DNA from 3 places in the Streptomyces sp. 11x1 genome. Region 3 is predicted to be linked to each of the others. Evidence: riboswitches for the same ligand, from Rfam matches in the RefSeq annotation. Region 3 holds a riboswitch; each other region holds the start of a gene.
The links. Region 3 has a riboswitch for thiamine pyrophosphate ahead of thiO (glycine oxidase ThiO). Riboswitches for the same ligand answer to the same signal wherever they lie in the genome.

Region 1: linked by a shared signal. The riboswitch ahead of thiC (phosphomethylpyrimidine synthase ThiC) and the one ahead of thiO (glycine oxidase ThiO) in region 3 are both predicted to bind thiamine pyrophosphate.
Region 2: linked by a shared signal. The riboswitch ahead of P8T65_RS12740 (thiamine ABC transporter substrate-binding protein) and the one ahead of thiO (glycine oxidase ThiO) in region 3 are both predicted to bind thiamine pyrophosphate.

What each region holds. Positions count from the first base shown of each region.
Region 1 is NZ_CP122458.1:5,353,770-5,364,126, reverse strand. It holds gene hisC (histidinol-phosphate transaminase) at 1-952, opposite strand, end outside; gene P8T65_RS23480 (LacI family DNA-binding transcriptional regulator) at 1,377-2,489, shown strand; gene P8T65_RS23475 (metallophosphoesterase) at 2,704-3,783, shown strand; gene P8T65_RS23470 (hypothetical protein) at 3,967-4,842, shown strand; gene thiC (phosphomethylpyrimidine synthase ThiC) at 5,044-6,870, opposite strand; TPP riboswitch at 6,863-7,019, opposite strand; gene P8T65_RS23460 (YibE/F family protein) at 7,091-8,635, shown strand; gene P8T65_RS23455 (SsgA family sporulation/cell division regulator) at 8,665-9,102, opposite strand; gene P8T65_RS23450 (IclR family transcriptional regulator) at 9,201-9,926, opposite strand; gene P8T65_RS23445 (hypothetical protein) at 9,934-10,356, shown strand.
Region 2 is NZ_CP122458.1:2,938,910-2,949,266, forward strand. It holds gene P8T65_RS12705 (VOC family protein) at 1-10, shown strand, start outside; one part of gene P8T65_RS12710 (IS5 family transposase) at 175-696, opposite strand; one part of gene P8T65_RS12710 (IS5 family transposase) at 699-1,049, opposite strand; gene P8T65_RS12715 (Rossmann fold nucleotide-binding protein) at 1,108-2,274, shown strand; gene P8T65_RS12720 (LAETG motif-containing sortase-dependent surface protein) at 2,380-3,144, shown strand; gene P8T65_RS12725 (maleylpyruvate isomerase family mycothiol-dependent enzyme) at 3,218-4,072, opposite strand; gene P8T65_RS12730 (ABC transporter ATP-binding protein) at 4,084-5,121, opposite strand; gene P8T65_RS12735 (iron ABC transporter permease) at 5,121-6,719, opposite strand; gene P8T65_RS12740 (thiamine ABC transporter substrate-binding protein) at 7,034-8,113, opposite strand; TPP riboswitch at 8,204-8,311, opposite strand; gene rlmN (23S rRNA (adenine(2503)-C(2))-methyltransferase RlmN) at 8,336-9,442, opposite strand; gene P8T65_RS12750 (hypothetical protein) at 9,494-9,670, opposite strand; gene P8T65_RS12755 (phosphatidate cytidylyltransferase) at 9,780-10,357, opposite strand, start outside.
Region 3 is NZ_CP122458.1:8,020,199-8,030,555, reverse strand. It holds gene P8T65_RS35225 (IS630 family transposase) at 1-824, opposite strand, end outside; gene thiE (thiamine phosphate synthase) at 1,070-1,714, opposite strand; gene P8T65_RS35215 (Rv2175c family DNA-binding protein) at 1,879-2,244, opposite strand; gene P8T65_RS35210 (FAD-dependent oxidoreductase) at 2,298-3,527, opposite strand; gene P8T65_RS35205 (hypothetical protein) at 3,560-3,916, opposite strand; TPP riboswitch at 3,969-4,080, shown strand; gene thiO (glycine oxidase ThiO) at 4,078-5,253, shown strand; gene thiS (sulfur carrier protein ThiS) at 5,268-5,468, shown strand; gene P8T65_RS35190 (thiazole synthase) at 5,473-6,267, shown strand; gene pknB (Stk1 family PASTA domain-containing Ser/Thr kinase) at 6,431-8,347, shown strand; gene P8T65_RS35180 (deoxyribonuclease IV) at 8,526-9,389, shown strand; gene P8T65_RS35175 (sulfite oxidase-like oxidoreductase) at 9,444-10,091, opposite strand; gene bfr (bacterioferritin) at 10,266-10,357, shown strand, end outside.

The sequences.
Region 1 (10,357 bases), 2.7 Mb from region 3:
CGGCGAACTCGACGGTGCGCTCCCCCAGCCGCAGCCATACGAAGTTCGCCTGCGTCTCCGGCACCGTCCACCCCTGGCCGCGCAACGCCTCGACGACCCGGTTCCGCTCGCAGACCAGCGAACCGACGCGGCCGAGCAGCTCGTCCTCGGCGCGCAGTGAGGCGACCGCGGCGTCCTGTGCGAGTTGGCTCACACCGAACGGCACGGCCGTCTTCCGCAGCGCGGCCGCCACCGGCTCGTGAGCGATCGCGAATCCCACCCGGAGCCCCGCGAGCCCGTACGCCTTCGAGAAGGTACGCAGCACACAGACGTTCGGCCGCTCACGGTAGAACTCGACGCCGTCCGGCACCTCGACATCCCGCACAAACTCGCGGTACGCCTCGTCCAGCACCACCAGCACATCACCGGGCACCCGGTCGAGGAACCGCTCCAGCTCGGCACGGCGGACCGCCGTGCCCGTCGGATTGTTCGGGTTGCAGACGAAAATCAGCCGGGTCCGGTCGGTGATCGCGTCCGCCATCGCGTCCAGGTCGTGCACATCGCCCGGCGTCAGGGGCACCTGCACGGACGTGGCCCCGCTGATCTGGGCGATGATCGGATACGCCTCGAACGACCGCCAGGCGTAGATCACCTCGTCGCCCGGCCCCGAGGTCGCCTGCACCAGCTGCTGGGCCACACCGACCGAGCCGGTGCCCGTGGCGAGATCCGTGACCGGCACCCCGAAGCGGTTCGCGAGCTCACTCATGAGCCCCGTGCACGCCATGTCCGGGTACCGGTTGAAGGACGCGGCCGACCCCGTCACGCTCTCCAGCACGCCGGGCAGCGGCGGATACGGGTTCTCGTTGGAGGACAGCTTGTACGCCACCGGGCCGCCCGCCGCGGCCGGCTTGCCGGGCTTGTAGGTGGGAATCCCCTCTAGCTCGGCTCGCAGCTTGGGGCTTGTCTCGCTCACCGCAGTCCTCCTCGTCGACTCAATGCTTCTCACCTTATGAGGATTCAGCGCCCCTGCGAATGGCCTGTGGACAACCGCGTCCGTACCGGCATCCACACCGTGTCCACGCCTCCGCCGTCACACCAGCCCCAGGGGCATCAGCGCACGAAGGTGTACGAATCAGGGGGCGCGTCGCTCGTGGACGCGCGCGCCGGTGGCTCACGCCGTAGCGCGCATCACCCGTCCAGGTGAGTTGAGACCTCTTCGAGACATCAGCTACTTGGCAGGCCCATGCGCGTCGACAAGTCACGTCCTGACATACGAGCCCTCAACTCCCTTGCAATGCAAGGGAATTACCCCTTTCTGACCTTGCAGAAACGTGCCTGTCAACGAGTGCATATGCGTCCGCACTACCCCACCGCATGAGCCCTACTATCGGCTCGCCATGACAGCAGCAGGGAAGCACCAGGTGAGCCGCGCGGAAACTCCCCGCCGAGGCAGCCGGTCTGGCCGGGCGGGCATCCGGGACGTGGCCGCCGCCGCCGGAGTCTCCATCACGACCGTTTCCGACGCCCTCAACGGCAAGGGCCGGCTCCCGGACGCCACCCGACGCCATGTACGCGAGGTCGCCGACCGACTTGGCTACCGCCCCTCGGCGGCCGCCCGAACTCTCAGAACCGGCAAGTCGGGCCTCATCGGCCTGACTGTGACCACATACGGGGATGAACCTTTCACCTTCACCGAGTTCGCGTACTTCGCGGAAATGGCGCGGGCAGCCACCTCGGCCGCGCTGGCCCGGGGCTACGCCCTGGTGATCCTCCCCGCGACCTCGCGGCACGACGTGTGGTCGAATGTCGCCCTGGACGGCACCGTGGTCATCGACCCCTCCGACCACGACCCGGTCGTCAGCGAACTGGTCCGCCAGGGATTACCGGTGGTCTCCGACGGCCGGCCGGCCGGCTCGCTGCCGGTCACCGCGTGGGTCGACAACGACCACGAGGCAGCCGTCCTCGGCATCCTCGACCACCTGGCCGACGCGGGCGCCCGCCGGATCGGACTCCTCACCGGCACCTCGACGGACACGTACACCCATCTCTCCACCACCGCGTACCTGCGCTGGTGCGAGCGCGTGGGCCAGGATCCCGTCTACGAGTCCTATCCGGCACACGATCCGTGCGCCGGGGCCGTCGCGGCCGACCGGCTGCTGGCCCGCCCGGACCGCCCGGACGCGGTCTACGGCCTCTTCGACCCGAACGGCACCGATCTGCTCGCCGCGGCCCGGCGTTACGGCCTGCGCGTCCCCGACGACCTGCTGCTCGTCTGCTGCAGCGAGTCCGCCGTGTACGCGTCCACCGAGCCACCGATCACCACGCTCTCACTGAAGCCGCGCCGGATCGGCACGGCCGTGGTCCAGCTCCTCATCGACGCGATCGAGGGGGTCGAATCGGACCAACCGGTCGAGCAGGTGATACCGACGGAACTGATCGTGCGGACCTCGTCCGAGCGGCGTCCACCACGCACGACGGTCAGCCCGCCACGATCACCTGAAGCGGGTTGACGTCCCACTTGAGGATGCGAACGGGAATTGGGCGGGGAGAGCCCCGCCCAATTCGGGAGAAAACCGCGGTGAACTGTGGCCCTGCGCCATTTCACCACCCCTGGGTCATCACACAGCGCGATCCGCATTCCTATGATGGGCGCACACACCGCGGACCGTCGCGACCAGGCAGTCCGATGCGGTGCAGATGCGGGCGATGGTGGTGGAGGGGTCGATGACGCAGGGGGCCGGTCAGGGACCCGAGGTGCGGACGCCGACGGTGCGCGATTTCCGCGTGCCCGCGTACGTCCACGAGGCCGGTCCGTACGGACACTCCGCGGACCCCGGCGAAGCCACCGGGCCCGCCGAGGATCCCGAGGGTTACCCCGAGGGATACACCCCGACCCAGCGAGACCTTCCGGTGATCAACCGGGGCGACACTCTCCAGGTCGTGATCGACCCGGAGGCCGCGGCGGCCGAGCCGTCCTCCGCCCGGCCGAGCCCGCTCTTCGTCGTCGGGGACGTCCACGGCTACCTGGACGAGCTCCTCGCCGCGCTCCGCGAAAAGGGCCTCGTCGACGCCGCGGGCAACTGGTCGGCGGGCGCCGCCCGCCTCTGGTTCCTGGGCGACTTCACCGATCGGGGCCCGGACGGCATCGGCGTCATCGACCTCGTGATGCGTCTGTCCGCCGAGGCCGCCGCGGCCGGCGGTTACTGCAAGGCACTCATGGGCAACCACGAGCTGCTGCTGCTGGGCGCCAAGCGGTTCGGCGACACCCCCGTCAACTCCGGCGCGGGCACGGCCACCTTCCAGGCCGCCTGGCTCCTCAACGGCGGCCAGAAGACCGACATGGACCGCCTCCAGGACCATCACCTCCAGTGGATGGCCCGTCTGGACGCCATGGAGGAGGTCGACGGCCACCTCCTGGTGCACTCCGACACCACCGCCTACCGCGACTACGGCGACTCCATCGAGGCGGTCAACGACACCATCCGCGAGACGATCACGCGCAACGACGCGGACGAGGTCTGGGACCTCTTCCGCAAGTTCACCCGCCGCTTCGCCTTCCGGGACGAGGGCGGCGCCGACGCCGTGCGCTCGCTGCTCGAAACGTATGGCGGCACCCGCATCGTCCATGGTCACAGCCCGATTCCCTACCTCCTGGGAGAGGTCGGCTCGGAGGACGGCGAGGACGGCACCGGTCCCTCGGTCGACGGACCGTACACCTATGCGGACGGTCTGGCCGTCGCCATGGACGGCGGGGTGACCATGGCCGGAAAACTGCTGGTCCAGGAACTTCCCCTGCCTACCTGAGTCGTCAACGGGCAGGCGTTTCCCGTCGGAAGACTTCGCTGGCCAGGGGCCAATTTCTTCAAACCCCCTGTCACCGCCTGCCGTCACCGCTCTACCATCGGCTTATCCGTAGCAGGCTCCCCTCCGTTTCTGCCCGACGGCTCGTCAGCATGCCGAGCCACAAGCCCTACGGAGCATCGGGGGATGCAGATGAACAGCGTTCCGCAGCACCTGCTCAGTGAGGACCGCCAGGAATACGAGCGGATCCTCGGCGAGGCGCTGCGCTCCGCACCACACCGCCCGGAATTCGCCGCCGGCCTCCAGCGGCTCAACACCGAACAGCTGCGCACGATGGCCCTCAACGCCTCGGCGATCATCACGGCCGCCGCGGCGACCGAATACCAGTACTACGTCAAGGTCCGCGACGAGTTCCGCAGCCCTCCGTCGGCCACCACGCCCGCATCCGAGGGGACAGCGTCCGGCTCCAGCGAGCCGGACGGCTCCACGGTGAGCCTCGCCGCCACCGTGGGCGAGGTCACGGAGGCGGTGGGGGCGGGCGCCGGTGCCGTCGCCGCGGTACTCGCTCCGGTGCTCGCCGGAACCGCGGCGGTGCTCTTCCTGCTCGTGGGGTACGTCATGAAGGCGCTCGACCCCGAGCGGGCGATCGCCGAGACCCTCCTCACCACGGGCTGGGTCTTCGGTGCGGTCACCGCGGCGGCGATCCTGGTGGCCGCGGTCGGCCTCCTGCTCACCGCCCTGCGCAACAACGCCACCGCGCTCCTCGACGTCGGAGCGCGCAGCGAGCTGAACGAGGAGCTGACCCGGGCCAGGGAAGCCTGGCGCGAGGCTCTCCTGGAGCGCGGCATCCTGCCGTTCCTCCGCGACGCCCTCGCGAACCCGGGTCCGGCGCTGCTGCTGGAGCCGGACCGTCCGGCCCCACCCAGCCGTATGCCGCACCTCGGCTACAACCGTCCCAGCTTCAGCAGCCCGGACAGCGGCAGCTCCGGCTCCCGGCCCAGCTACAGCAGTCCGGACTTCTCCAGCCCGGACTTCGGCGGCCCGGAGCACCAGCCCGACTGACAACCGGCCCGTCCACCGCCCGCCCCGCGGCAGCGGGCTCTCCCGGCAACGGCCGGAAGAGCACCGCTCGTCGCCCGGGGAACGCGGTCCACGCGAAGGCTCGTGGCTCCGCGCCCGGACAGCGGGAGCCACGCACGAACCCCCGCCCCTCGGGCGAACGTGAACGCTCCCGCCACCGTGCCTCGATCCTCGTATCGCCCCTCAGTCCGCCATCGGCAGATAGACCCGGTTCCCCGCCTCGGCGAACTCCCTGGACTTCTGGGCCATACCCGCCTCGATCTCGGCCCGGGAACCACCGTGCTCACGACGAATGTCCTGGGAGATCTTCATCGAGCAGAACTTCGGACCGCACATGGAGCAGAAGTGCGCCGTCTTGGCCGGCTCCGCCGGGAGGGTCTCGTCGTGGAACTCGCGTGCCGTGTCGGGATCGAGGGCCAGGTTGAACTGGTCCTCCCAGCGGAACTCGAAGCGGGCGTCCGACAACGCGTCGTCCCACTCCTGTGCGCCCGGGTGCCCCTTGGCAAGGTCCGCCGCGTGGGCCGCGATCTTGTAGGTGATGACGCCGGTCTTCACGTCGTCGCGATTGGGCAGTCCCAAGTGCTCCTTGGGCGTGACGTAGCAGAGCATCGCCGTGCCCCACCACGCGATCATCGCGGCGCCTATGCCCGAGGTGATGTGGTCGTACGCCGGTGCGACGTCCGTCGTCAGCGGGCCGAGCGTATAGAACGGAGCCTCATCGCAGATCTCCTGCTGCAGGTCGATGTTCTCCTTGATCTTGTGCATCGGGACATGTCCCGGGCCCTCGATCATGGTCTGTACGTGAAAACGCTTCGCGATCCGGTTGAGTTCCCCGAGGGTGCGCAACTCCGCGAACTGGGCCTCGTCGTTGGCGTCGGCGATGGAGCCGGGCCGCAGGCCGTCACCGAGGGAGTAGGTGACGTCATAGGCGGCGAGGATCTCGCACAGTTCCTCGAAGTTCTCGTAGAGGAACGACTCCTTGTGGTGGGCGAGGCACCAGGCCGCCATGATCGAGCCGCCGCGCGAGACGATGCCGGTCTTGCGGTTCGCGGTGAGCGGCACATACGCGAGGCGCACACCCGCGTGGACCGTCATGTAGTCCACGCCCTGTTCGGCCTGCTCGATGACGGTGTCCTTGTAGATCTCCCAGGTGAGCTCCTCGGCCTTGCCGTCGACCTTCTCCAGCGCCTGGTACAGCGGCACCGTGCCGATGGGGACGGGGGAGTTGCGCAGCACCCACTCGCGGGTGGTGTGGATGTTCCGGCCGGTGGACAGGTCCATGACCGTGTCGGCACCCCAGCGGGTCGCCCAAGTCATCTTCTCGACCTCCTCCTCGATGGAGGAGGTGACCGCGGAGTTGCCGATGTTGGCGTTGACCTTCACCAGGAACCGCTTCCCGATGATCATCGGCTCGATCTCGGGGTGATTGACGTTCGCGGGCAGTACGGCCCGGCCGGCGGCGATCTCCTCGCGGACGACCTCCGGCGAGACGTTCTCCCGAACGGCCACGTACTCCATCTCGGGTGTGATCTCCCCGCGTCGTGCGTAGGCGAGTTGGGTCACGGCCTGGCCGTCGCGGCTCCGGCGCGGCTGGCGCGGCCGCCCCGGGAACACCGCGTCGAGGTTGCGCAGCCCGCCACGCGGCGAGGTGTGCTTGATCCCGTCGTCCTCGGGGCGGACGGGACGGCCCGCGTACTCCTCGGTGTCTCCCCTGGCGATGATCCAGTTCTCGCGCAGGGGGAGCAGCCCCCGCCTGACGTCGGTCTCCGCGGTCGGATCGGTATACGGACCGGAGGTGTCGTACAAGGTGACGGACTGTCCATTGGTGAGATGCACCTGGCGGACCGGCACGCGCAGATCGGGGCGTGAGCCCTCGATGTACGCCTTGTGCCAGCCGATGGACTTCCCGGCCTCCAGGGGCTGTTCACCCTGGCTGTTCTCGCCCTGGGGTGCGGCGGATGCCCCGTCCGTCTGGCTGGAGGCAGGCGTGCGTGTGTCCTCGATGGTCATGAGACCTACTCCCTACGCCGGCATTACCCGGTAACAGGTTCAGCGGTCGACGCAGCAATTTCCGCCCGACGATGTTCCACGTGAAACATCGCGTCTGCGGAGGTCAGCGCCCTCTCAGCCCGGTGCTCCGAGCTCCCGCGTGTGCAAAGGTGCCTCCACGCTAGCGGCAGATGTGGCGCGGTGAACAGTGGGCATCGCTCGTTCTTGCGATGATCGGTCGGTGACCACGACGCAGCAGCCCCCGCCTCCGCCCCCCGAGCCGCCCCACGGCCATGGCCCTGGAAACGTCCATGGGCATGGATCCGACGGTGGCCATGGATACGGCTCCGGTGGCGGCCACGGCTCCGGTGGAGGGCACGGCTCCGGTGGAGGGCACGGCTCCGGTGGAGGGCACGGCTCCGGTGGAGGGCACGGCTCCGGTGGCGGCCACGGCTCCGGTGGAGGGCACGGCCAAGGCCCGTCCTCCGGCGGCGGCCATTCGCACAGCCATAGCCACGGCCCCGCCGCCCCCGTGTCGCAGCACCTGCGCAAGGTCATCGCGGCGGTGCTGATCCCCTTCGCGACCGCGGTCGTCGTGGGTCTCGTCGTGCTCTGGCCCGGCGGCGCCCCCGCGCACGAACGCACCGGGGTGGGCTTCGACCGACAGACACAGCAGGCCACCGTCACCAAGGTCGAAGAGGTCAGCTGTTCTTCGGTGAACGCCTCGGGCGGGACCCCGACCGGCGACACGTCCACCGCCGAGGGCTCGTCGGCCCAGCAGCAGGCGAACGGCACCTGCAAGAAGGCCACGGTCCGGGTCGACACCGGTGACGACAAGGGGCGTACCTTCACCGAGATCGTCCAGCCCGACCAGTCACGGCAGTTGGAGCAGGGCCAGGAGGTCGTGGTCGCCTACGAACCCGCCGCGCCCAAGGACCTGCAGTACTCGGTGACCGATGTGAACCGGAAGTTCCCGATGGTGCTGCTCGCCGGGATCTTCGCACTCGCCGTGGTGGTCGTGGGCCGGATGCGCGGCCTCATGGCCCTGGTGGCGCTGGCCATCAGCTTCCTGGTGCTGACCCTCTTCATCCTGCCGGCCATCCTGCAGGGCTCGAACCCGCTGGTGGTGGCGGTGGTCGGGGCGAGCGCCATCATGCTCATCGCCCTATACATGTGCCATGGGCTCTCCGCCCGGACCTCCGTGGCGGTGATCGGCACCCTGATCTCGTTGCTGCTGATCGGGCTGCTGGGTTCGGGTTTCATCGGCTCGGCCTACCTGACCGGCAACACGGACGACAACACCGGTCTGATCCATGGGCTGTACCCCACGATCGACATGAGTGGCCTGTTGCTCGCGGGCGTCATCATCGGCTCGCTCGGCGTGCTCGACGACGTGACCGTCACCCAGACGTCGGCGGTGTGGGAGCTGCACGAGGCCAATCCGACGATGGGCTGGCGGAACCTGTACCGCGCGGGCATCCGGATCGGCCGCGACCACATCGCATCGGTGGTCAACACCCTCGTTCTCGCCTATGCCGGTGCCGCGCTGCCGCTCCTGCTGCTCTTCTCGATCGCGCAGAGCAGTGTCGGCACGGTCGCCAACAGTGAGCTCGTCGCGGAGGAGATCGTGCGCACGCTCGTCGGCTCGATCGGCCTGGTGGCATCGGTGCCGGTGACTACCGCGCTGGCCGCCCTGGTCGTCGCAGCCGACCGTCCGAACAGCGCCGAAGCGGCGTCCGTGCCCGCTCCGGCTCGTGGTGGAAGGGGGCGCCGGCGCAAGCGCTGAAGCGTTACGGCACCCCGGCGCCGTAACGTTCAGCCCGCGCTCTGCTCCTCCGCCAGGATGCGGTCCAGAGCCTCGTCGAGCAGTGCGTCGAAGTCGGCGAGGGAACGCTCCTGCCCCAGCGGCACGAGCTTGTCCGTGCGGTCCAGGAAGGCCACCAGCGGCGCCGTGCCGACTCGGAACATCGCCTGGTCGCTCCCCACTTGCAAGCGGATCAGGACCTCGCCGAACGTCTCCGGATCGGCGGGCGCGATGTGGACGTCCCCGTCCCCGCACGGCCGCCCGACTCCGTCGATGAGCAGCTCCCGCCCGAACGCCCAGGTCACCGGGGCATCTCCGGGCAGGTGAAAGGTCAGCCGCACGGCGTAGGGATCACAGGTCTCGTAACGCAGCTCCACCGGAATGCGGAAGGAGAGTTCTTCCGAGACGAGGAAGCTCATCATGACCTCTGCCTGTACCGACTCGTGCATCGCCTACCCCGCCGTGTTCGTCGACTGGCCAGGAATCATCCGCCTGACACCCCTGGAAGTTTGCTGAAAGTACACGAGAGATCACAAGGAGTGATTTTTCAGATGCTGATAGAGATCGCGAGTGTCCCTAGCAGCTTCCCGATCTCCGTCTGCAACTGATGGGCCACCGGCATCAGCCGGGCCGCCTGGTGCGAGGGCAGCGAGATGGCGAGGGCCCCGGCAGTCGTCCCCACGGTGAGGGGAAGCGCGGCACAGACCGTCCCGAGGGCGTACTCCTGATGCTCCACCACCGGCTCCATGCGCCCGAGGCGACCGAGGCGCCGGAGCAGTGTCTCCTCGTCACGAACCGTGTACGGGGTGAGGGACTGCGCCGGGTGGCGGTCCAGATGGTCGAGGCGGGCCCCCTCGCTCAGTTGGGACAGCAGGCACTGTCCGATGGCGTGGGCGTGCGCCGTCTCACGAAAGTCGGCCCATTCCTCGACGGCCGGGATGCTCGGGCTGTCGGCGACGCACATGACCTCGATCTCGCCGTCCCGGTAGATGGCGAAGTACACGGGCACGCCCAGGGTGTCCCGCCAGTGCGCCAGCGCCTCACTCACCGTGCTGCGACGTTTCTGCTGCGCTCCGCTGCTGCTCAGCCGCTCCGCCGCTTCACCGAGGAAGAACAGCCCCTTCTCCCGGCGCAGATAGCCCTCGTGCACCAGGGTGCGGAGCAGGTGGTAGGCCGTGGGCAACGCGAGACCGGCGTCCCGTGCCAACTGTTTGGCGGGTGCTCCGTGTTCCCGCTCGGCGACGGCCTCCAGCAGCCGCATCGCCCTCTGCACGGAACCGATGAGGGTGCCGGAGTTCGCCTCCGGCACGGTCGGCGGCGCGGGCGAGGGGATGCGGGCCCCTCGCCCCGGCCCGTGCCCGTGGGACGGCACCGAGCGGACGAGCCCCGTCGTCTGCGCCTGGTTCCGGAGCGGTGGTGCCGGCGGCCGCGCCTCGGTCCTGGTCGGCGATGACGGCGCCGGGGCCGGCCCCGCGGCCGCCGGACGCTGTGCCCGCTTCCGGGACGCGGAAGGCTCGGGCCGCCGCACGTTCTCCTCGCCCGGCGAGGTACGTGGCTGCACAGGAGGCGCCAGGGCCGTCGAGGGCGTCGCCCGCGGAGATGCCGGTGGGCCATGCGTCTCCGGGGCCCGGACACGTGACGGCTCGGCTACCGTCGCAGGCGTCGATCTGGGGCCCGGCTGCGTAGGAGGAACCGTGCTCTGAG
Region 2 (10,357 bases), 5.1 Mb from region 3:
CGAGGGCTGAACGCTCGCCGGTCCACCCGCCGCGTACCCCGCGCCCGTCAGGGGCGCGGGGAACTGCGCGAGAACCCCCCACCCACGCGCACCCGCCGCACCTGATCGCCCCCCACCCCTGGGCACCCCGGCCAACCCGGCGGAGCGACCTAGGGCGTGTATCGAAAGTGCTGGTCACAGCCACTCGTTGATAGCCGCTACGAGGACGGTCGCCTCGTAGCGGACCGCGAGTTTGTCGTATCTCGTGGCCACGGCCCGGTGTCTTTTGAGGCGGTTGATGCCGCACTCGACCGCGTGCCGAGCCTTGTAGTCCTGCGGGTCGAACTTCGGCGGACGGCCGCCGCGCGACCCTCGTTTCTTGCGGTTCCGGGCCTGGTCGGCCTTGTCCGGGATGGTGCAGCGGATCCCGCGCCGCCGCAGGTAAGCGCGGTTCTTCCGGGAGGCGTACGCCTTGTCGGCGCGCACGCGATTGGGTCGGGTGCGCGGCCTGCCCGGCCCAGGACGCGGGACGCGGACCTTGTTCAGGACAGGCTCGAACTGCGGGGAGTCGCCCCGCTGGCCGGCCGTGATCACGATCGACAAGGGCTTCTGGCCCTGTTCGACGGCCAGGTGCAGCTTGGTGGTCAGACCGCCGCGCGAGCGCCCGAGCCCGTGGTCGTCCGGCTCGACGCTGACGCCGCCGGGCGGCTCCTTCTGCAGCTCCCCTTTTTCCTCGCCCCGGCGGCGTGCTGGTGGGCCCGGCACACCGTGGAGTCGACGTTGATGTCCCAGGTGATCAGCTCTTTCGCGTCGGCCCGGGCCTGCAGCGCGGTGAAGATCCGATGCCAGGTACCGTCCCTCTGCCACCGGCGGAACAGGTCGTACGCCCGGCCCCACGGCCCGTACTCGGCGGGCAGGTCCCGCCAAGGGATGCCGGTGCGGACCCGGAACCGTATGCCGTCGATCAGCTGCCGCCTGGCCCACGTCGGCGGCCGTCCGGGCTTCACGCCCTTCGGCAACAGCGGTTCCAGCACCGCCCATTGCGCGTCCGTCAGATCTCCACGTGCCACGAATCAAGATCATCTCATGCTCAAGATCCACTTTCGACACACGCCCTAGCATGGACGGGTGCAGACGATGCCCGCCCACGCGGCCCACCACGACGACCACGAGATCGAGACGATCGAGGAGTTCGACGCGACCGTCTCGGCACGGGGCACACTCGCCGGATTCCGCGTCCAGGCCGTCGATCTGACGGACCGTACGCGTGAACTGTTCGCCACCGACACGGCGGAGGCCGTCTTCCTCGGCTGCCCGATGCGCCCGGAGGCGGCGGCGAAGATACGCACGGACGGCGCCCTGGTCTTCCCACCCGTCCCCGGTCTGCCCTTCGACCCGTACCGGGGCCTGCTCTACTCCCCCGACGAACTCTTCGCGTCCCTGTCCGACGGCGGCTACGAGGCCACACCCGACGCCCGCGCGTACGCCTGGTTCCAGCGCACCAAGGCCGACCGGGACGTCTACGCCTCCATGCTGCGCGCCGTCCACGACGACTCCGTTTCGGACGCCCTCGACGAATTCCTCTCCAAGGCCCGGGTGGTGGGGGTGATGGGCGGCCACGCGATGGCGCGCGGCACCGAGGAGTACGAGGGCGCCGCCCGCCTCGGCCGCACCCTGGCCCGCTCGGGTCTCACGGTCGCCACCGGCGGCGGGCCGGGCGCGATGGAGGCGGCGAACCTGGGCGCCTACGCGGCCCCGTACGGCGACGAGATGCTCACCGAGGCGCTGCGACTGCTGGCGAAGGCACCGAAGTTCACGCCGTCGATCACCGACTGGGCGAGCACCGCATTCGAGGTGCGCACCCGCTGGCCGAGGGGCGGCGCCTCCGTCGGCATCCCCACCTGGTTCTACGGCCACGAGCCGCCGAACCCGTTCGCCTCGCACATCGCCAAGTACTTCGCCAACGCCACCCGCGAGGACGGCCTTCTCGCCCGCTGCGGCGCCGGCGTCGTCTTCCTGCCCGGAGCCGCCGGAACCGTTCAGGAGATCTTCGACAACGCGACCCCCAACTACTACGAGTCGCGCGGCGAACCGACCCCCATGGTGCTCGTCGACCGGGCTCACTGGACGGAGAGGCTGCCGACCTGGCCACTGCTGCGATCGCTGGCGCGGGGCCGTTCGATGGAGGCCCGGATCGCGTTGGTCGACCGGATCGAGGAGGCACCGGAGGCCCTGGCGCGTCTCGGGGACCGTCCAAACACTTCTGGGGACCGTCCAAACACTTCTTCGGATTGACATCGCTTATGGCGCGCTTATAAACCTGTGAGGCACATGGGGAAGCCGCTCCCCCAGCGGCCCTCCGTCACCCCCACTCCCCTGTGCTTCCCTTGAAGGGCAAACGTGTCCATATCTCCCCGTAGCGCGCGGACTTCGCGCTCCATCGGTGTTGCTTTCGCCGCCGCCGCACTCGTGCTCGGTGTCGCGGGCAACGCCATGGCATCCACCATCAAGGACTTCTCCGCGGTCGCCGAGTGCGAGGGCGACACGGGGGTCATCCGGGTGACCGACGTGGACCCGCTGGGCGTCAAGGCCGAGATCAGCGTCTACCTGGAGAACAACGGGGCCGACCTGCGCATGGTCGGCAGCCGGACGATCGTCGACTCCACCGCCAAGGGCGTCACCGTCACCTTCGACGAGGACTGGGAGCCGAACGCCGAGTACCGCATCCACGTCGAGGCGGAGGACTACGTCGACGAGGACCTGCCGATCCTGGTGGCCCCCGCGGAGGCCTGCACGGCCGAGGCCATCACCCCGCCGGCCGCCGAGAAGGCCCCGAAGAAGCCCTCGACCGACGAGAAGACGGACAAGGACAAGAACAAGGACAACGGCAAGGACGAAGACAAGGAGACGGGCAAGGAGACGGACGAGGACGAGGGCGAGCCGTCCCGGACCAAGACGTCCCCCACCGCGTCGGAGTCCGAGGGCACCGCGACCGCGGGTTCGGACGGCGACAACGCCCCCTCCCCCGAAGGCGACTCCGACCTCGCCGAGACCGGCGCCGAATCCAACACCGGCACGATCGCCGGTGCCGCGGCCGCCCTGGTCGCCCTCGGCGCCGGTGCCGTGTACTACAGCATGCGGCGGCGTGGGGCCTCCACACGCTGATCCCTGTTCCCCAGGGCAGTGGCCCGTGCCTCTTCACCGCGGGCTACGGGCCACCGGCCGTTCCGGGGCGCGCTCACCCGAACGTGGCCCGCTCCAGCCAGAAGTCCAGCAGCTCCCGGTCCCCCAGCACCTGCAACTCACCACCGTCCGGCGGCAGTCGGCGGTAGAAGGCGAGCAGCACCTCGGTCAGCGGGCCGCGCAGCGCGACCGTCGCCTTCTCATGGCCGCGCCGCCAGCGCACCACGTCCTCGGTCAGCTCGACCACCCTCCCCCACCCTTCGGGCGAGGGGACCCCCATCTCGCTCCGCTCGGCGTCGACCTCGGCGGAGGTGTCGGTGGCGTGAAGGTGGATGCTGCGCCCCGGACCGCGCAGTTCGGCCGCCTCGTCGTGCGGCATGGTCCGCTGCGCGAACTCCACTATCTCCAGCCACTCGTCGATCGCGTCGGCGGCGATCTCCGGTGCCACCTCGACCGCCCGTCCGACGGTGAGCGCGGCATCGGCTCCATGGACGACCTGCTCGTGGGCCATCCTGCGGGCCCAGAACCCCGCACTGTGCTCCCACCCCCACGACCACACGGGCGCCTCGGGGCCCGCCTCGCGCAACGTGGCCACGGTCATCTCGCCGGTCTCGGCCAGCCAGGCGTCCAGCGCGGCCGGGTCCCCCTGCCGCTCCGGTCCGTCGTACAGCGGGACGTCCGCCTCGGGGACCTCCTCCTTCGCCCGGGTCCGTACGTTCAGCTCGACCCAGCGCAGGGCGCCGCCGGTGTGCCGCAGCAACTGCTCCAGCGACCAGTCGGGGCAGGTCGGCACGGTCGCCGACAGATCCGCGCCGGAGGTCACCAGGTCCCGCAACTTCCTTACCTGCAGCTCGATCTCGGCACAGTAGCGCTCATGCCGCGCCCGGGGTTCTTGCGTACGCATCGCCATGGTGCCGCACCTTATGCGGCGGGAACGGCCCCCAGCACGACGATTTCGGCCGCGTCGAAGCGCACGCCGACCTCGTCCCCGGGCTCCGGCGCGTCCCGCAGGGCGCACGCCGCCTCCAGCCGTGGTGCGCCCTCCGGCTGGAGGTGCAGGGCGACATGCGTGCCCCGGAACGTGCGCGCGGCCACCGTGCAGCGCAGCCCGTCCGCCACGTCCACCAGTCGTACGCCGGCGGGCCGCACGAGCAGCCCACACGCCCCCTGCGGTGAGCCCTCGGGCACCGGCACCTTGCCCCACGCCGTGTCCGCCGCCTGCCCGGTCACCGTCGCGTCGACCACGTTGTCGAAGCCGAGGAAACGGGCCACGAACTCGTCGGCCGGCCGCCGCCACACCTCAAGGGGCGTACCGGACTGGGCGATCCGCCCGTCCCGCATCACCACGACCCGATCGGCCAGCGCGAACGCCTCGCCCTGGTCGTGCGTGACCGCCAGCACGGTGGTCCCCAACTCACCGAAAAGCGCCCGGAGTTCGACGACCAGACGCTCCCGCAACGATCGGTCCAGCTGGCCGAGGGGCTCGTCGAGCATCAGCAGCCGGGGGCGCGGCGCGAGGGCCCGGGCCAACGCCACCCGCTGCTGCTCGCCCCCGGACAGCTCCCCGACGCGCCGACGCGCGGCCCCGGGCAGCCCGACCAGCTCCAGCAACTCCCGTACTCGTACGGCGCGTTCGTCCTTCGCCGCGCCGTGCATTCGGGGCCCGAAGGCGACGTTGCCCGCCACGTCCCGCTGCGGGAAGAGCTGGTGGTCCTGGAACATCAGGCCGACACCGCGCTTGTGGGCAGGCACGCCGCGCTGGTCCTGCCCGTCGAGCGAGACCCGTCCGCCGTCGAGGAGTTGGAGCCCGGCGACCACCCGCAGCAGCGTCGACTTGCCGCTGCCGCTGGGCCCCAGCACGCACACGATCTCGTGCTCGGCGACCTCCAGGTCGACCGCGTCGAGCACGGACCGCCCGTCGAACCGTACGGTCGCGTCCTCAAGCCTGAGCAGCACCATCAGAACTCCCCCGTCCGATCGGTACGGAGGCGTTCCAGCACCAGCAGGGCCACCGCGCACACCACCATCAGAATCGTCGAAAGGGCCATCGCCTGGCCGTAGTTGAGCTCGCCGGGCCGTCCGAGCAGCCGTGCCACGGCGACCGGCAGCGTCGGATTGTCGGCGCGCGCGATGAAGACGGTCGCCCCGAACTCCCCGAGCGACACGGCGAAGGCGAACCCGGCCGCGACCAGCAAGGCCCGCCGCACCAGGGGCAGATCGACCTCGCGCCACACCCGCCACGGCGACGCCCCGAGCACGGCCGCCGCCTCCCGCAGCCGTTCGTCCACCGCGCGGAGGACGGGCAGCATGGTGCGCACCACGAAGGGGACGCCGACCAGGGCCTGGGCGAGCGGTACCAGGATCCAGGACGACCGCAGGTCCAGCGGCGGCTCGTCCAGCGCGATCAGGAACCCGAAGCCGACGGTCACCGCGGACACCCCGAGCGGCAGCATCAGCAGCGCGTCGAAGCCCCTCACGAGCCGGCCCGCCCGCCGGGTGAGCGCGGCGGCGGCGAGTCCGCCGACGAGCAGGGCGATGGCGGTCGCGGCGGCCGCGTAGCGCAGCGAGTTCCCGACCGCCTCGATCGGCGGGACCAGGAAGATTCCGCTCTCGTCACTGGTCAGCGCCTTGTAGTAACCGAAGCCGGGTGCGTCGAGCGACCGCTCCACCAGCACGCCCAACGGCAGCAGGATCAGCACGACGACCGTCATGAGGACCACGCCCAGTAGTGCCCACTGCCCGGCCCCGCGCGGTCGCCGGGCGGTGAGCGAGGCGTCCACCAGGCGCAGGGCGGTCTCCCGCCGCCGTACGGTCCAGGCGTGCACGGCGAGGATCAGCCCGACCGCGGCGAACTGCACCAGCGTCAGCACGGCGGCGGTGGACAGGTCGAAGATCTCCGAGGTCTGCCGGTAGATCTCCACTTCGAGGGTGGAGAACGTCGGCCCGCCGAGGATCTGCACCACCCCGAACGAGGTGAAGGTGAACAGGAAGACCATCAGCGCGGCGGCGGCCACAGCGGGCGCGAGCGCCGGGAGGGTCACCTTGCGCCAGGCCGCGAACGGGGACGCGCCGAGCATCCGCGCGGCCTCCTCCTGCCGCAGGTCGAGCTGCGACCAGAGCCCGCCGACGGTCCGTACGACGACCGCGTAGTTGAAGAACACATGCGCGAGGAGGATCGCCCAGACCGTCGTGTCCAGCCGTACGCCCCACAGCTCGTCGAAGAGCCCGCCGCGCCCGACCAGTGCGAGGAACGCGGTCCCGACGACCACGGTCGGCAGGACGAACGGCACGGTCACGACCGCCCGCAGAAGGTCCTTGCCCCTGAAATCGAAGCGCGCGAACACATACGCGCCGGGGAGCGCGATCGCCAGCGTGAGAGCGGTCGACACGAGCGCCTGCCAGGTGGTGAACCAGAGCACGTGCCGGATGCCGGCATCCCCCAGCACCTCCCCGATCCGCCCGAGGTGCCAGGTGCCTTCCGCCTTGAGCCCCCGGACGACGATCGCGGCGACGGGGTAGGCGAAGAAGACCCCGAAGAAGAAGACGGGCACCGCCATGAGACCGACCCGAGCCGCCCCGCCCGACCGACCAGGACGGGGAGGATGGGGTGAACGGGGTCGACGGGGTCGACGGGGTCGACGGGACGGACGAGATCGACGCGCTACGGCTTGTGCCGCCCCGACGTCCCCGGCCGCCCCGACGCCCTCGGCCGCCCCGACGCCCTCGGCCGCCCCGACGCCCTCGGCCGCCCCGACGCCCTCGGCCGCCCCGACGCCCTCGGCCGCCCCGACGCCCTCGGCCGCCCCGACGCCCTCGGCCGCCCCGACGCCCTCGGCCGCCTCGGCTGCCTCGGCTGCCTCGGCCGCCTTGACTACTTCAGTACGAGGGAGGTCCACGACTTGACCCACTGGTCACGGTTCTCGGCGATCTTCTCCGGCGCCATGGTCTCGGGGTCCTTCGCCGCGGGCCCGTACTCGGTGAACTCGGCCGGCACGGACGCTCCCTCGACCACCGGGTACACGAACATGTTGAGCGGCATGTCCTCCTGGAAGCGCTTCGAGATCAGGAAGTCGATCAGCGCCTTGCCGCCCTCGGCGTTCTTCGCGTTGCTCAGCAGCCCCGCGAACTCGATCTGCCGGAAGCAGGTGCCCTCGGCGACCCCGGTCGGCGCGGTCTTCGGGCGCGGGTCCGCGTAGACGACCTCGGCGGGCGGCGAGGAGGCGTACGAGACGACGAGCGGCCGGTCACCCCCGGCCTTCCTGCCGTCCGTCGATCCGGAGAACTCCTGGTAGTACGCCTGCTCCCAGCCGTCGACGACCTTCACACCGTTGGCCTTGAGCTTCTCCCAGTAACCCTCCCAGCCTCCGTCGCCGTACTTCGCGGCCGTACCGAGGACGAAGCCGAGTCCCGGCGAGGAGGTGGAGGCGTTCTCGGTGACGAGAAGGTCCTTGTACTCGGGCTTGATCAGATCGTCGAAGGTCTTCGGCGGCTCGATCTTGTTCTTCTCGAAGTACGCCTTGTCGTAGTTGACGCAGATGTCACCCGAATCGATGGGCGTGACCCGGTGCTCGTCCTTGTCCAGCTGGTACTCGGCCCCGACCTTGTCGAGCCCCTTCGCCTCGTACGACTGGAAGAGGCCGTTGTCGAGCGCTCGCGAGAGCAGCGTGTTGTCGACGCCGAAGAAGACGTCGCCCTGCGGGTTGTCCTTGGTCAGGATGGCCTGGTTGACGGCCTGCCCTGCGTCGCCGCTCTTCAGTACCTTGACCTTGTACCCGGACTCCTTCTCGAACGCCTTCAGCACGTCCTTGGAGTAGGCGAAGGAGCCGTGGCTGACGACGGTGACGGTCTTGGTGCCGCCGGCGCCGGTGTCGTCCGAGGACGAGCCGCACGCGGACAGCGCGGCGAGCCCGAGGCCGACGACGAGAACCGTTGCTCTCCTGGTGATGCCCACTGAATTCAATCCTCCTGGAGGTGACCAGGAAGAGACGCGGCCCTGCCCGGGCCCCTCGTCGCTTCGAGGGTCCCGGGCAGGGCGCAACAGCTTGAGTGATGACCGAACTTCCTACCCAGAATGACCTGGGCGAGGTTCAGAGGGTCTGCGGCCCGAATGCCGCACTCTCAGCGCTGTGGCGCTCCCCTGTCGGAATATGAATATGTACGTACGGGTCTCAGACTACCTCTCGGTCGCCGCGAGCTGACCGCACGCCCCGTCGATCTCCTGGCCCCGGGTGTCCCGGATGGTCACCGGCACGCCGTGGGCGGCGATGGCCTCGACGAAGGCCTTCTCGTCCTCGGGCCGGGAGGCGGTCCACTTGGAGCCCGGAGTCGGGTTCAACGGAATCAGGTTCACATGCACCGGCTTGCCCCTGAGCAGCCGGCCCAGCCGGTCACCGCGCCATGCCTGGTCGTTGATGTCCCGGATCAGCGCGTACTCGATGGACAGCCGACGCCCGGACTTGGCCGCGTACTCCCATCCGGCGTCCAGGACCTCGCGCACCTTCCACCGGGTGTTCACGGGGACGAGGGTGTCGCGCAGTTCGTCGTCCGGCGCGTGCAGGGAGATGGCGAGCCGGCACTTGAAGCCCTCGTCGGAGAACCGGTGGATGGCGGGCACCAGTCCGACCGTGGACACGGTGATCCCGCGCTGCGACAGCCCCAGCCCGTCCGGCTCCGGATCGGTGAGCCGGCGAATGGCCCCGACGACCCGGTTGTAGTTGGCGAGCGGCTCGCCCATCCCCATGAAGACGATGTTGGACAGCCGCGCGGGCCCGCCGGGAATCTCACCGTCCCTGAGCGCCCTCATCCCGTCCACGATCTGATGGACGATCTCGGCGGTGGACAGATTTCGGTCCAGCCCGGCCTGACCGGTCGCGCAGAACGGACAGTTCATCCCGCATCCGGCCTGCGAGCTGATGCACATGGTGACCCGGTCCGGGTACCGCATGAGCACCGACTCCACGAGCGTCCCGTCGAACAGCCGCCACAGCGTCTTGCGCGTGGTCTCCTGGTCCGTCGACAGATGCCGCACGACCGTCATCAGCTCCGGAAGCAGCGCCTCCTGGAGCTTCGTCCGCGCACCCGCGGGGATGTCGGTCCACTGCTCCGGGTCGTGCGCGTACCGCGCGAAGTAGTGCTGCGACAGCTGCTTGGCGCGAAACGGCTTCTCCCCGATCGCGGCAACAGCCTCCTTCCGCTCCACAGGCGAAAGATCAGCAAGATGCCGCGGCGGCTTCTTGGCTCCGCGGGGGGCGACGAATGTGAGTTCTCCGGGCTTCGGCATAACCCACCCAGTGTCGCAGATCAATTTGTATGGCCCCGGCCAGTCGTCGGTTCAGAAGACTCCGCCCACCACGCCCACGACCCACGCACCGTAGTTCTTCCAGCGATGGGACATACGGCAGTACAACCGCGGCTTGCGCCGGCCCGCCTGGTCGATGAGTGTCTCGCACCATCGGCACGGCAGATCGCCGTGATACCTGCCGTCGTCCCCCACCCGCGCTCTCCCCATGGACACGGACTCTATCGACGTCTGCCGATCTCGCGAGGGGGCTACGGAGAATGGGCCCCGCCCTGGAACCAGGACGGGGCCCACTCACCTCAGCGTGCTCGATCGACGGTCAGCCCGAGCCCACGAACAGCACCAGCAGCAGCCAGACCACCGGGGCCGTCGGGAGCAACGAGTCCAGGCGGTCCATGATGCCGCCGTGGCCCGGCAGGAGCGTGCCCATGTCCTTGATGCCGAGGTCCCGCTTGATCATGGACTCGCCGAGGTCGCCCAGCGTGGCGCTGGCCGCGACGGCGAGACCGAGGAGCAGTCCCTGCCACCAGGCACCGCCGTCGATGACGAACTCCATGAGCAGCGCGCCCGCGACCATGGCGAAGGCGATCGCGCCGAGCAGCCCCTCGCGGGTCTTGCCGGGACTGATGCGCGGCGCCAGCTTGTGCGTGCCGAAGCGCCAGCCGACGGCGTACGCGCCCGTGTCGCTGACGACGGTGAGCAGCAGGAACACCAGGACCCGCTGCGGCCCGTCGTCGGCGGTGAGCATGAGCGCGACGAACGTGGCCAGGAACGGCACGTAGAAGGCGGCGAAGACCCCTGCCGTGACATCCTTCAGATAGTTCTCCGGCGGTTCCGTCATCCGCCAGACGAGGACGGCCAGCGCGGTGAGCGCCATGGCCACCCAGGCCCCCTCGG
Region 3 (10,357 bases):
CACTTCTTGATCGCGGGTGTCTTGTGGGTGGCGTAGTTGTCCAGGATCAGATGCACCTCGAGGTCCGCAGGCACCTCCTTGTCGAGTTTGGCCAGGAACTTCTTGAACTCTGCGGCCCGGTGCCGGCGGTGCAGTGAACCGATCACCTTGCCGGTTGCCACCTCCAGTGCCGCAAAGAGCGTGGTGGTGCCGGCGCGGACGTAGTCGTGGCTGCGGCGTTCGGGCACCCCGGGCATCATCGGCAGCACCGGCTGTGAGCGGTCCAGGGCCTGGATCTGGGATTTCTCGTCCACGCACAGCACCAGTGCCTTCTCCGGCGGGTCGAGATACAGGCCCACCACGTCGCGGACCTTGTCGATGAACAGCGGATCCGTGGAGAGCTTGAACGTCTGCGAGCGGTGCGGGGCCAAGGCGAACGCCCGCCAGATCCGCGAGATCGCCGACTGCGACATGCCGGTGGCCGCGGCCATCGACCGGGTTGACCAGTGGGTGGCGTTGGCCGGCTTCTCCTCCAGGGTCTTGACGATCACCCGCTCGACATCGGCATCGGTGATCTTCCTCGGGACACCGGGCCTCGGCTCGTCGCACAGGCCGTCCAGGCCGTGGTCAAGGAACCGCCTTCGCCAGGTGCGGACCGTGTCCGGAGCGGCCTTCAGCCGTCGTGACACCTCCATGATCGAGTGCCCCTCGGCGCACTCCAGCACGATCCGGGATCGCTGAGCCAGAGCTTGCGCGGTCGACCGGCGACGCACCCACCCCTCAAGCACCTCACGCTGGGCATCGGTCAACGACAACGGCGGGATCTTCGGGCCAGGACGACTCATACCGAACCAACGACGAACCTCTGACTCAGGTCACTAGGCCCTGTCGTCACATTCCCGCCTGCCCCGCGACGCCATGCACGTGCTCTCGACGCACCGGGCACCGACCCGAGTACGTCCGGTACGCGGGTCAGTGCCCGGTGTGTCGAGAGCACGCTCCCCCGGTCTCGGCTGCGCTCGACCGGGAGGTACCCCCACGACGCCGCCAGGCCGCCCTCCGGGCGACGACGGGAATGTGACGACAGGACCTAGAGGGCACGCAGCCGCTTGGTGAACTCCGCCGCGGCGGCTCCCGGGTCGTCGGCCTCGGTGATCGCCCGGACGACCACCACCCGCCGGGCGCCCGCCTCGACGACCTCGTCGAGATTGCCGAGGTCGATACCGCCGATGGCGAACCAGGGGCGGTCGGTGGCAAGGGCGGCGGTGTACCGGACGAGGTCCAGGCCGGGGGCGTGACGGCCGGGCTTGGTGGGGGTGGGCCAGCAGGGGCCCGTACAGAAGTAGTCCACGCCCTCCTGGACGGCCGCGGCGGCGGCCTCCTCCTCGGCGTGGGTGGAACGGCCGATGAGCACGTCCGTGCCGAGGACGGCGCGGGCGGCCGGGACCGGGAGGTCGCCCTGGCCGAGGTGCAGCACGTCCGCGCCGATGGCGTGGGCGACGTCCGCGCGGTCGTTGACGGCGAGCAGCTTGCCGTGCCGACGGCAGGCGTCCGCGAAGACCTGGAGATGCTCCAGCTCCTCGGCGGCCTCCATGCCCTTGTCGCGGAGCTGCACGATGTCCACGCCGCCCGCGAGGACCGCGTCCAGGAACCGCGGGAGGTCGCCCTGGCGCTTGCGGGCGTCCGTGCAGAGGTAGAGCCGGGCGTCGGCGAGCTGTGCGGCGGCGTCGGGCATGGGTGCGTCCCCCGTTGGCGTGCGTGATCGGTGCGGCGTACGGGACGCGACCCTGGCGGGCCCCGTTCCCGTACGCCGTACAGGCGGCTCTGCTGCGAACTTCCGGGGGGTGTCCCCCGGAGTCTCCGGTCAGTCTGTGTGTCTGGTGCCTCAGGTGTTTCCGGTCAGACGGCGAGCGCCTGGGCGCGGCGCTTCACCTCCGTGCCGCGATTCTCGCTCAGGGCCTGGGCCGGGGTGCCGGGCAGGCTGGGGTCCGGAGTGAAGAGCCACTCCAGCATCTCTTCGTCGGTGAAGCCGTCGTCCCTCAGCAGGGTCAGGGTGCCGGTCAGGCCCTTGACCACCTTGTCTCCGTCGATGAAGGCGGCGGGGACGTGCAGTGCGCGGTTCTCACCACGGCGTACGGCGATGAGCTGGCCTTCCTTCACCAGCTGCCGCACGCGGGTCACCTCGACGTCCAGCATCTCTGCGATGTCGGGGAGGGTCAGCCACGCGGGGACGAGAGCATCGATCTTTGCGTCAATCTCGGTCACGTCTCCAAGACTGCCATCTGGGACTGACAGTGGGTAGCCGAGCCGCCTCCGGCCTACGCCGTCGCCGCCTTCAGCGGCCTCGCCGGGTCCCCCAGCAGCAGCGGGTCCATCGCTGTGCCCGCCTCGATCAGGCGGCGGCCCTGGGCCAGGTCGCGGGGGCGGCCCACGGCCAGCAGGGCGACCAGCCGGGTCTCCCGGAGCCAGCACACCGACCAGGCGGCTCCGGTCGGGTCGCCGCGCCGGACCATGGTGTCGGCGGAGGCGTGGTCCCCGGCGTACTGGACGAACCGGCCGAACTGCTCGGACCAGAAGTACGGGACGGGGTCGTAGGGCTCGGGGGTCTCGCCGACGATGTTGGCCGCGACCGTGCGGGGGCCCTGGAGGGCGTTGTCCCAGTGGTGGACGAGCAGGCGCCGGCCGTACCTGCCCGAGGGGAAGGAGGCGCAGTCGCCGACGGCGTAGACGTCCGGTGCGGAGGTGCGCAGATGGTCGTCGGCGACCACCTCGCCGTGGGCGCCGAGCTCGATGCCGGAGTCCTTCAGCCAGGCCGTGGCGGGGCGCGCGCCGATGCCGACGACAACCGCGCCCGCCGGGACCCGGGTGCCGTCGTCCAGGACCACCGTCCCGGGCTCGACGCGCGCCACGCGCGCGTGGGTGCGCAGGGTGGCGCCGCTGTCGGCGTACCAGGCGGTCATCGGGGCGGCCACCTCCGCGGGGAGCGCGCCCGCGAGCGGGCGGTCCGCCGCCTCGACGACCGTCACCGCGCAGCCCGCCTCGCGCGCGGCGGTGGCGAACTCCGCGCCGATCCAGCCCGCGCCCACGACCACGATGTCGTGCTGCCGTGCCAGCACGGGCCGCAGCCGCTCGGCGTCGTCCAGGGTGCGCAGCAGATGCACCCCGGGCACCCCCTCGGCACCCGGCAGCCGGACCGGTTCGGCGCCGGTCGCGACGACGAGGACGTCGTACGGGACGGGCCCGGAGGCCGTGTCGAGTTCGTGGTCGGCGGGGCGCAGGCCGGTGACCTCGCGGCCCAGCCGGAGGTCGATGCCGAGCGCCTCGAAGTCGACGTCGAAGGCGGAGCCCTCGGCGTTGCCGAGCAGGACGGCCTTGGAGAGCGGCGGCCGGTCGTACGGCTGGTGCGGCTCGGCGCCCAGGAGGGTCACGTCGCCGGTGAAACCCTGTTCCCGCAGGGCGACCGACGTCTGCACGCCCGCCATGCCCGCGCCCACCACGACGACGCGCCGCGCCGGTGATCCGCCCCTCAGCTGCGTCTGCTCGCTCACCCGATCACCATAGACAACTGATATTCGGTCAGTCAGGGGGTGGGATCCGACGGCTCGACCTGCTCCACCACGCTCGTCCCGCTGCCGGGCCGTGACTCCCACTGCCAGGTCTCCTCCAGCCGGACCCGCCCGTCGGGCAGTTCGACGACGAGGGACACGCAGTGCCCTGAGGCGGTGGTCCCGTCCGTCTTCAACTGCACGTAGCGGAAGTCCAGCCGGTCCCCCGCGCGCGTGCCCACGAGCCGGCCGCGCACGACGTCGCCGCCCGCGTAGTCGGCCCAGATCTCGCCGTCCTCCTCGTGGTACGTGAACCGGGTGCGGGTGCCCACCTGACCTGGGGCTTGGTCGGCGACGGGGGCGAGGACGAGACCGTCGAGCGAGCGGGCCATGGGCACGGGCTCCCTTACTGGGACGAACGGCGGGGGCTAGGGTGGGCCACCGTAGAGCACTCGCGGGAGCCCGGACGCACCGGGCTGAGAGGGAGGCTGGCGGCCTCCGACCGTACGAACCTGATCCGGGTCATGCCGGCGAAGGGAGGGGCTGGACGCCCATGTCGCGTACGCACACGTCAGACGTCCTCGTCGTGGGGGGCGGAATCATCGGTCTCGTCACGGCGTGGCGGTCCGCGCAGCGCGGGTTCGCCACGGCCGTCGTCGATCCCGAGCCCGGCGGCGGGGCCGCGCGGGTGGCGGCCGGGATGCTCGCCGCCGTGACCGAACTGCACTACGGCGAGCAGACGCTGCTGGGGCTCAACCTGGAGTCCGCGCGCCGCTATCCGGACTTCGCCGCCGAGCTGACCGAGGTCACCGGCCTCGACCTCGGCTACCGCCGCTCGGGCACCCTCGCCGTCGCGCTCGACGCCGACGACCGCGCGCATCTGCGCGAACTGCACGCCCTGCAACGCCGCTCGGGCCTCGACTCGGAGTGGCTGAGCGGACGGGAGTGCCGTCGCCTGGAACCGATGCTCGCGCCGGGCGTGCGCGGCGGACTGCGGGTCGACGGGGACCACCAGGTCGATCCGAGGCGGCTCTCCGCGGCCCTGGTGGCGGCCTGCGAACGCGCCGGGGTGGTGTTCCACCGGACCTGGGCCGAGGAGCTGTCGGTGGCCCGGGAGCGGGCCACGGGCGTCCGCACCGGCGCGGGCGACCGGCTGGACGCCGAGCACACCGTCCTCGCCGCGGGCAGCCTCAGCGGGCGGCTCGCCGGGGTCCCGGCCGAAGTGCGGCCGCCGGTGCGACCGGTGAAGGGGCAGGTGCTGCGGCTGACCGTCCCGAAGCCGTACGCGCCCTTCCTGAGCCGTACCGTGCGGGCCGTGGTGCGCGGCAGCCAGGTCTATCTGGTGCCGCGCGAGAACGGCGAACTCGTCGTCGGCGCGACCAGCGAGGAGCAGGGCTGGGACACGACGGTCACCGCGGGCGGGGTGTACGAACTGCTGCGGGACGCCCACGAACTCGTCCCCGGGATCACCGAACTGCCGCTCACCGAGACCCGCGCGGGACTGCGCCCCGCCTCCCCCGACAATGCCCCGCTCCTCGGCCCGAGCGGGCTGGACGGCCTGCTCCTCGCGACGGGCCACTACCGCAACGGCGTGCTTCTCACTCCGGTCACCGGGGACGTCCTGGCCGAGGTGCTGACCACCGGTGAACTGCCGGCCGAGGCGCGCGACTTCACCCCCCTGCGGTTCCGCGCCGGCGCGGCCCGCGAACTCCTGGAGCAGCCCGTATGAGCACCGCCGGAACCGTGACCGTGTCCGTCAACGGGGAGCGGCGGCAGATCGCCCCCGGCACGGCCCTCGACGCGATCGTGCGGACGCTCACTCCGTCAGTCTCCGGTGTCGCCGCCGCTCTCAACGAAACCGTCGTCCCGCGCGCGCGGTGGACGACCACCGCCCTCGCCGAGGGGGACCGCGTCGAGGTCCTCACCGCCGTCCAAGGAGGCTGATCCCATGGCAGACGACCCCTTCGTCCTCGGCGGTACGACCTACGCGTCCCGCCTGATCATGGGCACCGGCGGAGCGAGCGGCCTGGACGTCCTGGAGCGCGCGCTGGTGGCCTCCGGCACGGAGCTGACCACGGTCGCGATGCGCCGGGTGAACGCCGACGTGCACGGCTCGGTGCTGTCGGTGCTCGACCGGCTCGGCATCCGGGTGCTGCCCAACACGGCCGGCTGCTTCACGGCGGGCGAGGCCGTGCTGACGGCCCGTCTCGCGCGCGAGGCGCTCGGTACGTCCCTGGTCAAGCTGGAGGTCATCGCCGACGAGCACACCCTGCTGCCCGACCCGATCGAACTGCTCGACGCCGCCGAGACGCTCGTCGACGACGGTTTCACGGTGCTGCCGTACACGAACGACGATCCCGTGCTCGCGCGGAAGCTCCAGGACGTGGGCTGTGCCGCGATCATGCCGCTCGGGTCGCCCATCGGCTCCGGGCTCGGCATCCGCAACCCGCACAACTTCCAGCTGATCGTCGAGCACGCGCGCGTGCCGGTGATCCTGGACGCCGGCGCGGGGACGGCATCGGACGTCGCGCTCGCGATGGAGCTGGGGTGCGCGGGCGTCATGCTCGCCTCCGCCGTGACCCGGGCGCAGGAGCCGGTCCTGATGGCCGAGGGCATGCGGCACGCGGTGGAGGCCGGACGCCTGGCGTACCGGGCGGGCCGTATCCCCCGCCGTCACTTCGCGGAGGCCTCGTCCCCCGGCGAGGGACTGGCGCGGCTGGATCCGGAGCGCCCGGCGTTCTGAGGCGGAGCTCACGCCTCTCCACCCTCACTCGAACAGTCGAACGAGTTCCGGTCGAAGACCCGCTCGTCACAGCCCTCCGGTCTCGGTCACAGCTCTGCTGCAGTACGTCTCTCGGGTCCCGGGGCCCATGGGCCTGTCGGCGGCGGCTCGTACACTCACCTGCGTGGACACGACCCTTCAGGACCCGCTTGTCGGCCAGGTGCTCGACGGCCGGTATCGAGTCGAGGCGCGGATCGCGGTCGGCGGGATGGCCACGGTCTACAGGACCGTGGACACCCGCCTCGACCGCGTGCTCGCACTCAAGGTGATGCATCCGACGCTGGCCGCGGACCGGACGTTCGTCGAGCGCTTCATCCGGGAGGCGAAGTCGGTGGCCCGGCTCTCCCACCCGAACGTGGTGGGGGTCTACGACCAGGGCACCGACGGCTCGTACGTCTACCTCGCGATGGAGTACGTCGCCGGCTGCACCCTGCGCGACGTGCTGCGCGAGCGTGGGGCGCTGCAGCCCCGCGCCGCGCTGGACATCCTGGAGCCGGTGCTCGCCGCGCTGGGCGCCGCGCACCGCGCCGGGTTCGTGCACCGGGACATGAAGCCGGAGAACGTGCTGATAGGGGACGACGGCCGGGTCAAGGTCGCCGACTTCGGGCTCGTCCGGGCCGTGGACACCGTCACCAGCACGACCGGCGCCGTCCTCGGCACCGTCTCCTACCTCGCCCCCGAGCAGCTGGAGCACGGTACGACCGACACCCGTGTCGACGTGTACGCGTGCGGCGTGATGCTCTACGAGATGCTGACCGGCGGCAAGCCGCACGCCGGGGAGTCCCCCGCACAGGTGCTCTACCACGCGCTCCACGACGACGTGCCGCCCCCGTCGGCCACGGTGCCGGGGCTGCCCTACGACCTGGACGCGCTGGTCGCCTCGGCGACCGCCCGCAATCCGGAGCTGCGACCGTACGACGCCGTGGCGTTGCTTGCGCAGACCCTGGAGGCGCGGGCCGCGCTGAGCGCCGAGCAGCTGGACGCGGTGCCGCCGCAGGCGATAGCCGACGGCCACGACACCGCGGAGGACCGGACGAGCGTGATCCCGCGTTCCCTGTCCGTGTCGCGGTCGGTGGGACTCGATCCCGACGAGCGGTTGCACCGCACCAGCCGGTTCGACGCGCCTCCGCCGCCCCGGCGCACCCGCGCCTCCGCCGCGCCCCGGCGCGGGCTGTGGGCGGTCGTCGTCGCCGTGATGCTCGTCCTGGGCGTGGGCGGCGGCGTCTGGTACATCAACTCGGGTCAGTTCACGCAGGTCCCGGCCGTGTTGCAGCAGAGCGAGGCGGACGCAACGAAGCGGCTGGAGGGCGCCGGGCTGGGCGTCGACGTCGAGCGGGCGTTCAGTGACACCGTCAAGCGCGGCAGGGTGATCGGCACCGACCCGGCGCCCGGCGAGCGGATCCGGGACAACGACACGGTGACGGTGACGATCTCCAAGGGTCCGCAGACCGTGAAGGTGCCGGATCTCCAGGGTTATCGGCTGGATGTCGCGAAGACCAAACTGAAGGACGCCGGGCTCGAACCCGGCGTGGTGACACAGGAGTTCAGCGACGAGGTCATCAGGGGGCAGGTGATCAGCACCCAGCCGGGGACGGGCACCGAGATCTCGTCCGGCGCGGCGGTCAGGATCGTGGTCAGCCGGGGCGCCCCGGTGGAGGTGCCCGACGTGTCGGGCTCGTCGGTCGCGGACGCCACCGCCGAGCTGGAGCAGGCGGGCCTGAAGGTGAAGTTCGCCTCCGGGCGGGTCAACTCCGAGTTCGACAAGGGGCTCGTGGCCGAGCAGGCCCCCGGGGTGGGCAAGCAGGTCGGCCAGGGCGACACCGTCACCCTGACGCTCTCCAAGGGGCCCGTGATGGTCGAGGTCCCCGACGTCGTGGGCGACAGCGTCGACGAGGCGACCCAGCGGCTCGAGGACGCCGGTTTCGAGGTCGAGGAGGACCGGGGGCTCCTCGGGCTCTTCGGCGACGAGGTCAGGAGCCAGTCCGTGGACGGCGGGGACACGGCGCCCAAGGGCTCGACCATCACCATCGAGATCCGCTGACGGACCGGCCCGGCCGTCGCCTCGAACCGGCGGCCGGGCACCTCGGACCGCATGACACCCTGGTGCGGTGAGCACTCAGCAGTCCCCCGGCCTCCCGGCCCCCACCCCCGGGCTCCCCGGCACCGCCACCGGCCTCCACGGCACCGCCACCGGTCCGTCCAGAACCACCCCCGGTCCCGTGGGCCCTTCCCGCAACCCCGTCGGCGGCCATGTGCCCGTCGCCGGGGGCCTGAACTCCGTCGGGCTGACCTACGCCCGTGATCTGAAGGCCGAGACCGTCCAGGTCTTCGTCGCCAACCCGCGCGGCTGGGCGACCCCGGCCGGCAACCCACGACAGGACGAGGAGTTCCGCGCGGCCTGCGCCGAGGAGTCGATCCCCGCCTACGTCCACGCGCCGTACCTGATCAACTTCGGTTCGCACACCGAAGCGACGGCGGAGAAGTCCGTGGAGTCGATGCGGCACTCGCTGCGCCGGGGCCGGGAGATCGGCGCGCTCGGGGTGGTCGTGCACACGGGCAGCGCGACCGGCGGACGGGACCGGTCGGTGGCGCTCAAGCAGGTACGGGAGTATCTGCTGCCGCTGCTGGACGAGTTGACCCACGACGACGACCCGTATCTGCTGCTGGAGTCGACGGCCGGCCAGGGAGCCTCGCTCTGTTCCCGCACCTGGGACTTCGGGCCGTACTTCGAGGCCCTGGACGCCCACCCGAAGCTGGGGGTCTGTCTGGACACCTGCCACATCTTCGCCGCGGGCCACGACCTGACCGGGCCCGACGGCATGCACCGGACGCTGGACCTGCTGGTGGACACGGTCGGCGAGGGCCGGCTGAAGCTGATCCACGCCAATGACTCCAAGGACGTGGTCGGCGCCCACAAGGACCGCCACGAGAACATCGGCTCCGGACACATCGGCGAGGACCCGTTCCGCGCCCTGATGACCCATCCCGCCACGGAAGGCGTCCCGCTGATCATCGAGACGCCGGGCGGCAAGGAGGGCCACGCGGCGGACGTGGAACGCCTGAAGAAGCTCAGGGACGGCTGACGCCGACCGGGACGGTCCGAGCGATCCGGGGAAGGCCGAGGCACCTCGTCGACGTCAGAGCTCGGGGCCGTCCCCCGGTTCCTCCTGGTAGGAGTAGCGCTGCTCCTGCCAGGGGTCGCCGAGGTTGTGGTAGCCGCGTTCCTCCCAGAAGCCGCGGCGGTCGGCGGTCATGTACTCGATGCCGCGGACCCACTTGGGCCCCTTCCAGGCATACAGGTGGGGGACGACGAGGCGGAGGGGGAAACCGTGCTCGGCCGTCAGGAGTTCGCCGTCCTTGTGGGTGGCGAAGATCGTGCGGTCGTCGGCGAAGTCGGCGAGGCGGAGGTTGGAGCTGAAGCCGTACTCCGCCCACACCATCACATGGGTGACCTCGGCGGCGGGCGGCGCGGTGTCCAGGATCGTCCGGGCCGGGATGCCGCCCCATTCGGCGCCGACCATGCTGAACTTCGTCACGCAGTGCAGATCGGCCACGACCGACGCGTACGGCAGGGCGGTGAACTCGTCGTGGGTCCAGGAGTGCTTCTCGCCGTCGGCGGTGGCGCCGAAGACCCGGAAGTCCCAGCGCTCCGGACGGAACTTGGGGACGGGCCCGTAATGGGTGACCGGCCAGCCGCGCTGGAGCCGCTGTCCCGGCGGAAGCTGCGACGACGCGGCGTTCTCAGATGCGCGATCTCCTGATTCGCGTTCCACCGGCTGACCCATGACTCCATCCTGACAGACCCCGAGTGGTGCACATGACCAGGGCCCGCCCGACCCGGACATTTAGAACTAAGGCTGCACTTACTTACTAAGCTTGCACTTACTGGACGATCTTCGACAGCGGTGCAATCATCGCGGCGCAACCTCCCAGTTCCCCGCTTGGAAGGAGCCTCTGCGATGCAGGGCGACCCCGAGGTCATCGAATTCCTCAACGAGCAGCTGACCGCGGAGCTCACCGCGATCAACCAGTACTTCCTGCACGCGAAGAT